DNA from 2 places in the Streptomyces sp. NPDC001100 genome. Region 2 is predicted to be linked to the other one. Evidence: riboswitches for the same ligand, from Rfam matches in the RefSeq annotation. Region 2 holds a riboswitch; the other holds the start of a gene.
What was found. A riboswitch is a leader RNA that binds a small molecule or an ion and turns the genes downstream of it on or off. The one in region 2 is predicted to bind glycine.
Positions count from the first base shown of each region.

Region 1: linked by a shared signal. The riboswitch ahead of gcvP (aminomethyl-transferring glycine dehydrogenase) and the one ahead of gcvT (glycine cleavage system aminomethyltransferase GcvT) in region 2 are both predicted to bind glycine.

Region 1 is NZ_JBSFKO010000040.1:9,710-13,109, reverse strand. It holds gene gcvP (aminomethyl-transferring glycine dehydrogenase) at 1-2,163, opposite strand, end outside; glycine riboswitch at 2,343-2,438, opposite strand; gene ACWDEW_RS39595 (PRC-barrel domain-containing protein) at 2,553-2,924, shown strand; gene ACWDEW_RS39590 (DNA polymerase IV) at 2,846-3,400, opposite strand, start outside.
Region 2 is NZ_JBSFKO010000004.1:75,916-79,315, reverse strand. It holds gene ACWDEW_RS06755 (enhanced serine sensitivity protein SseB) at 26-811, opposite strand; gene ACWDEW_RS06750 (AAA family ATPase) at 876-1,565, opposite strand; glycine riboswitch at 1,715-1,828, shown strand; glycine riboswitch at 1,829-1,947, shown strand; gene gcvT (glycine cleavage system aminomethyltransferase GcvT) at 1,982-3,103, shown strand; gene gcvH (glycine cleavage system protein GcvH) at 3,222-3,400, shown strand, end outside.

The DNA.
Region 1 (3,400 bases), on a different contig from region 2:
ACCCGGCCCACCCCCACCGTGCGGAATGCAGAACGTCTTGTGCAGATTCAGATGCGAGACATCGCCGCCGAAGTGCCCCGGCTTGGCAAGCCCCACAAGGGCGTTGAGGTTGGCGCCGTCGACGTAGACCTGCCCGCCCGCCTCGTGGACCTGCGCGCAGATGTCGGCGACGTGCTCCTCGAACACCCCGTGCGTGGACGGGTAGGTGATCATCAGCACCGACAGCTCGTCGCGGTACTGCTCGATCTTCGCCCGCAGGTCCTCGACGTCGATCTCGCCGTCCTCGGCGGTCTTCACGACGACGACCTTCATCCCGGCCATCACGGCACTCGCGGCATTCGTGCCGTGCGCGGAGGACGGGATCAGACACACGGTCCGCTGCTCGTCACCGTTGGCCCGGTGGTACCCACGCACCGCCAGCAGTCCGGCCAACTCGCCCTGCGAACCGGCGTTGGGCTGCAGCGACACCTTGTCGTACCCGGTGACCTCGGCCAGCCGCTCCTCCAACTCCCTGATGAGCGTGAGGTATCCCTGCGCCTGCTCGGCGGGCGCGAAGGGGTGCAGCTGCCCGAACTCGGGCCAGGTGACCGGCTCCATCTCGGTGGTCGCGTTGAGCTTCATCGTGCAGGAGCCCAGCGGGATCATGCCCCGGTCTAGCGCGTAGTCCCGGTCGGCCAGCTTGCGCAGGTAGCGCAGCATCGCGGTCTCGGAACGGTGGTCCCGGAAGACGGGGTGCGTGAGGTACGCGTCGTTCCGCAGCAGCGCCTCGGGCAGCGTGTCCTCAGCGGTCGCGTCGAGCGCCTCGATGTCCCCTTCGACCCCGAACGCGGCCCATACGGCGGCCAGTTGGGCGCGGGTGGTGGTCTCGTCGCAGGCGATGGACACCTGGTCCGCGTCCACGAGGTGGAGGTTGACCCCGTCCTCGCGGGCGGCGGCGACGGCCTCGGCGGCCCGGCCGGGAACGCGCGCGGTCAGCGTGTCGAAGTAGCCGCCGTGGACAACCTCGACACCGCCGGCGGTGAGCCCGGCGGCGAGGATCGTGGCGTACCGGTGCGTCCGCCGCGCGATGCCCTTGAGCCCCTCGGGCCCGTGGTAGACGGCGTACATGCCGGCCATGACGGCGAGGAGCACCTGGGCGGTGCAGATGTTGCTGGTGGCCTTCTCGCGGCGGATGTGCTGTTCGCGGGTCTGCAGGGCGAGGCGGTAGGCCTTGTGTCCGTCGGCGTCGACGGAGACGCCCACGAGCCGCCCGGGCAGGCTGCGCGCGAACTTCTCGTGCACGGCCATGTATCCGGCGTGCGGCCCGCCGAAGCCCATCGGCACCCCGAAGCGTTGCGTCGTACCGACCGCGATGTCCGCGCCCAGCTCGCCGGGCGACTTGAGCAGCGTGAGCGCGAGGAGATCGGCGGCGACGGTGACGAGGGCGCCGAGCGCGTGGGCCTGCTCGATCAGCGGCTTGATGTCGCGTACGGCACCGGAGGCGCCCGGGTACTGCACGAGCACGCCGTTGATCTCGCGCTCGGCGATGTCGGCCGGGATGCCGTCGCTGAGGTCGGCGACGACGACCTCGACACCGGCCGGCTCGGCGCGGGTCTCGATGACGGCGATGGTCTGCGGCAGCGCGTCCGCGTCGACCAGGAACAGACCCTTCTTGTTCTTACCCATGCGCCGCGAGAGCGCCACGGCCTCGGCGGCGGCCGTGCCCTCGTCGAGCAGGGAGGCGCCGGAGGTCGGCAGCCCGGTGAGGTCGGCGACCATGGTCTGGAAGTTGAGGAGGGCTTCGAGCCGCCCCTGGGAGATCTCCGGCTGGTACGGCGTGTAGGCCGTGTACCAGGCCGGGTTCTCCATGACATTGCGCAGGATCACGGGCGGGGTGAAGGTCCCGTAGTACCCGAGTCCGATCATGGAACCGAGGACCTCGTTGCGGTCCGCGAGGGAACGCAGCTCGGCCAGCACCTCGGCCTCGGTACGAGCACCGGGCAGGTCCAGGGAATCGGCGTTCTTGATCACATCGGGGACCGCGGCGGCCGTGAGCTCGTCGAGCGAGCCGTAGCCGACCTGCGCGAGCATCTTGGCCCGCGCTTCCTGGTCGGGGCCGATGTGGCGCTGCTCGAACGGGATGCCCTGTTCGAGCTCGGAGAGCGAAGTGCGAGGGGTGGTCATTTTGGGAGGCCTCCTGGTCGGACACGACCTTCGAGGGCACCACGACAGTGGGGTGCCGGACGGCCTCCCCCTCTGTCATCTCAACCTGAGAGCTTCACCGGTCACCCGAGGGTCACCGGCTTTCACCGTCGGTGAGAGCGAGGGCCGTCGCCGGCACCCGCCCTGCTTTCCAGAGTGACCTCGTCCGTGCGGTACGTGGGCCTGAGAGATTCCGGGGAGGATTTGCTCCTTCGGCGCCTCCGATGAAGTCTGGAGGACTCTCCCGCACGGGGTCAGCAGCCGCTCGCCAGCCTACCAGCGAGCGGTGCAGCCGAGCTTTCGAGTGGCCACCGGCCCGATTGTGCTCTTTTGTAGAGTTTACGAATGAGTTGCGACCAGGAGGAGGGCCCGTGCAGACCGATATCGATCCGCGCAACCTGATCGGCCGCAAGGCGTTCGACCGCACCGGCGCCAAGATCGGCACGATCGACGAGGTCTACCTCGACGACGCGACCGGTGTACCGGAGTGGGCGGCCATACGCACCGGCCTGTTCTCCAGGGACGCCTTCGTCCCCCTGGAGCCCAGCGAGCTCATCGAGGGCACCCTGCACATCCCCTTCGACCGCTCCCTGATCAAGGACGCCCCCGACTTCGGCGTGGGCCGCCACCTCTCCCCCGACCAGGAACTCCAGCTCTACCACCACTACGGCCTCGACGTGGCCCCACCGCCCTCCCTCCCGGACCGCGACTTCGGCAGACTGGCGGGCTCGGACGACGCCTGAGCCGAGGCGGCGAGAGGGTCGGCGGGTCTTCGATTCTCCGGGGGCGGCGCCACCAACTGCCCTGATGCCACGGCCAGTTCACCCGCGTCCCGCGTCACCAACGGCAGCGGCTCCGCCGGCTCCAGCTCGGGATCGTCGGTCCGGAACGTCCGCACCCGCCCGGGCCCGGCATCCTCCGGCGTCTCAAACCGCACGGTGACCCGCCCCAGCCCGCTGCCCTGCACCCACCCGTGCCCGAACCCGGCGTGACGCACATCGTGGCCCGCGGGCCAGCGCCGCTCGACGGGCGCCGGCTGCTCCCCTCCCTCTTCCTCCTCCGTGTGCTCCTCCTCAAGAAGGTCGGCCTGCTCCCCCGCCGCCTGCGCGAACAGGTCCTCCTGCGTGTAGTCGGCGAGCCCGGAGACACCCACCCCCAGCAGCCGCACCCCGCCCGTGGTGTCCACGGAGTCCAGCAACCGCGCCGCTGCCTCCCGCAC
Region 2 (3,400 bases):
GGCCAGCTGCCCTCAACGGCGATTGCTAGTGACCCTGTGTATAGAAAGGACGCACTGTCTGGCGCATCCACTCCGCCACCGGGTCCTGTGTCACGTCGAGGAGGACCAGGTTGACCGGCCATTTGACCTCGGCCCTGGTGAGGGCGCGGGACAGGGCGTCCATGGGGGCCGCCCTCAGGTCGCCGTCCCAGTTGGTCAGTTCCACACCCACGAACATGACCGGGTCGGCGGTCTCGATCGCGGCCAGGCAGCGGCGGGCGGTGCCGACCACGCCGATGGCGGCGAACTCGGCGGAGGCCGCGGCGAGGAAGTCGACCGGGTCGTCCTGCCAGTCGGGTTCGAAGAGGCGGACCCGGCCGCCGCTGGTGGGGCCGTCCAGGGCGCTGCGGCCGATGCGGCACAGTTCGGCCACGGCGGCGGGCGGGAGCGGGATGCCGACCACGCCGTCCGGGTTCACCGCGATGCCCACCTGCGGGGGCAGCCCGCGGGCGAACTCCACCGCGGGCGCGATCGTGAACGACAGATGCGAGCCGACGACCTGGCGGAACTGCTCCTCGGAGCTGAAGACCGGGACGAAGGCCTGCCCGTCGATGTCCAGCGTGGGCAGGTCCAGGGGTCCGCTGTGCGGGCCGCCGCCGCTGGGCAGCGGGACCCAGACGAAGCTGCGGGACAGCACCTCGATGATCCGGCCGCCGGCCGAGGGCAGGCCGAGGGAGACCGAGAGCACCTCCTCCAGCTCGTTGCCGGGCCATCCGCCGTGCGGATGCGGGTGGGGGTACGCCTGACCGGGGAAGTCCGCCGGGAAGTCCATCTACCTACCGCCTGCTGGTGAAACCGCCTGCTGTAAACGTGCTGTGACGGAAAAGGCTAGCGGCTCAGTCCGCGAAGTCGATCCGGCGCAGCACGTCCGCCGCGTCCCGGTCCAGCAGGACCGCCGAGCCCACGCCGTGCGGCAGGTCGCCGCGCTCCACGGCGCACAACAGGCGGGCGGCGGCCCGGCGGTGGCGCAGGAACGCGTACCGCGAGACGCCCCGGCCGCGCTCGCGCTGGCCGTCGAGCGCGGTGTCCGGGCTGACGTCGAGGAACACCAGGTGCAGGGTGCCGCCGCGGCGGTGGGCGGCGCGGGCCAGCCAGCCGCGCACCCAGGTCTGGGTGCCGCAGTCGTGCACGACGGCTCCGGACGCGGAGCGCAGGGTGCGGCGCAGTCCGGCGTAGTGGGCGAGGCGGACCAGGGGGCGGTAGACCGCGTACGGGAGGAGGCCAGATATACGGGACGCCCGAGTCTCCCAGCGGTCCCTCGCGTCCTGGCTGTCGACGCGGGCTCCGTCGCCGCTGACCGCGCGCCGCATCAGCGTGGACTTGCCGCTGCCGGGCAGGCCGGTGACCACGACCAGGTCGCGGCGGCCGAAGCGGAGTCCGTGCGGGCTGCGGCCGGCGCGCTCGCGGAGGTCGCGGACGACCGGTGCCGGGCGGGCCGGGCATGCCTCCCCGGCCGGGGCCGAGGGCTGCTCGGGCAGCGTTACGGCCGAGGTCGTGGCGTACACCGTGGTCCTTGTCACCGTGATCGTCCTCCCTGCGGGGTCAGGAAAGATTCTCCCCAACGAACGTAAAGAGAAGGTAATGCACGGTGTCTCGCGGTTCCGTTCGCTTCCGGCCACAGGCCTGTTACAAAGCCTGTGCGATGATGTGCGCGCCTAACTGCATACCGGCCGCTTGAATCCGCGCGGGAGAGTCCCCGGTCGTACGTCGTCAGTCGTACGACGCTCGGGGCGCCGAAGGAGCAAGTCCCTCCCTTGAATCTCTCAGGCCCAGTTACCGCGCGGGCGAGGCACATCTGAAAAGCGGACCGCCGTCGCCGGTGGTCCCACCCAAGGTGCAACCCGTGACCCGTGCGTGTCCCGCGCGGTCATGGCGAACCTCTCAGGTTCCGATGACAGATGGGGAGGAACGACCTCGCCGTCATGCCTTGGGAGACCGACCGATGAGCAGTACCGCCGCCCCCCGTCGTACCGCGCTCGACGCGCTGCACCGCTCGCTCGGTGCGACGATGACCGACTTCGCCGGCTGGGACATGCCGCTGCGCTACGGCTCCGAGCGCGACGAACACCTCGCCGTCCGCACGAAGGCCGGCCTCTTCGACCTCTCGCACATGGGCGAGATCACGGTCACCGGACCGGACGCGGCCCAACTCCTCAACTACGCGCTCGTCGGCAACATCGCCTCCGTGGGCGTCGGCCGCGCCCGCTACACCATGATCTGCCAGGCCGACGGCGGCATCCTCGACGACCTCATCGTCTACCGGCTGGCCGAGACCGAGTACATGGTCGTCGCCAACGCGTCCAACGCCCAGATTGTCCTGGACTCGCTGGTCGAGCGAGCCGAGGGCTTCGACGCCGACGTCCGCGACGACCGTGACGCGTACGCGCTGCTCGCCGTCCAGGGCCCCGAGTCCCCCGGCATCCTCGCCTCGCTCACCGACGCCGACCTCGACGGCCTCAAGTACTACGCCGGTCTGCCCGGCACGGTCGCGGGTGTCCCCGCGCTGATCGCGCGCACCGGCTACACCGGCGAGGACGGCTTCGAGCTGTTCGTCGCCCCCGGTGACGCGGAGAAGCTGTGGGAGGCACTGACCGAGGCCGGAGCCGCGGCCGGGCTGATCCCCTGCGGCCTGTCCTGCCGGGACACGCTCCGCCTGGAGGCGGGCATGCCGCTGTACGGCCACGAGCTGTCGACCGCCCTCACCCCGTTCGACGCCGGGCTCGGCCGGGTCGTGAAGTTCGAGAAGGACGGCGACTTCGTCGGGCGCACGGCTCTTGAGGCCGCCGCCGAGCGCGCCGCCGAGCAGCCGCCGCGCGTCCTGGTCGGCCTGATCGCCGAGGGCCGCCGGGTCCCGCGCGCCGGGTACTCCGTCGTCGCCGACGGCCGGGTGATCGGCGAGATCACCTCCGGCGCCCCCTCCCCCACGCTGGGCAGGCCCATCGCGATGGCCTACGTCGACGCCGCGCACTCGGCGCCGGGCACGGCCGGTGTCGGCGTGGACATCCGGGGCAGCCACGAGCCGTACGAGGTCGTGGCGCTGCCGTTCTACAAGCGCCGGAAGTGACAGTCGTCGTAGCGTCGAGTCCGTGACCGGGCGGATCGCCTCTGTTCCCCCTGTTCGGCGATCCCTTCCGCATTCCCCCCTTCACCAGCACTCCCCCGCGTACAGGAGAATTCACGCCATGAGCAACCACCCCGAGAATCTGCGGTACAGCAAGGAACACGAGTGGCTGACGGCCGCCGTCGACGGTGTCGCGACCGTCGGCATCACCGAGTACGCGGCCAACGCGCTCGGCGACGTCGTCTACGCCCAGCTCCCCGAGGTCGGCACCACGGTGACCGCGGGCGAGTCCTGCGGCGA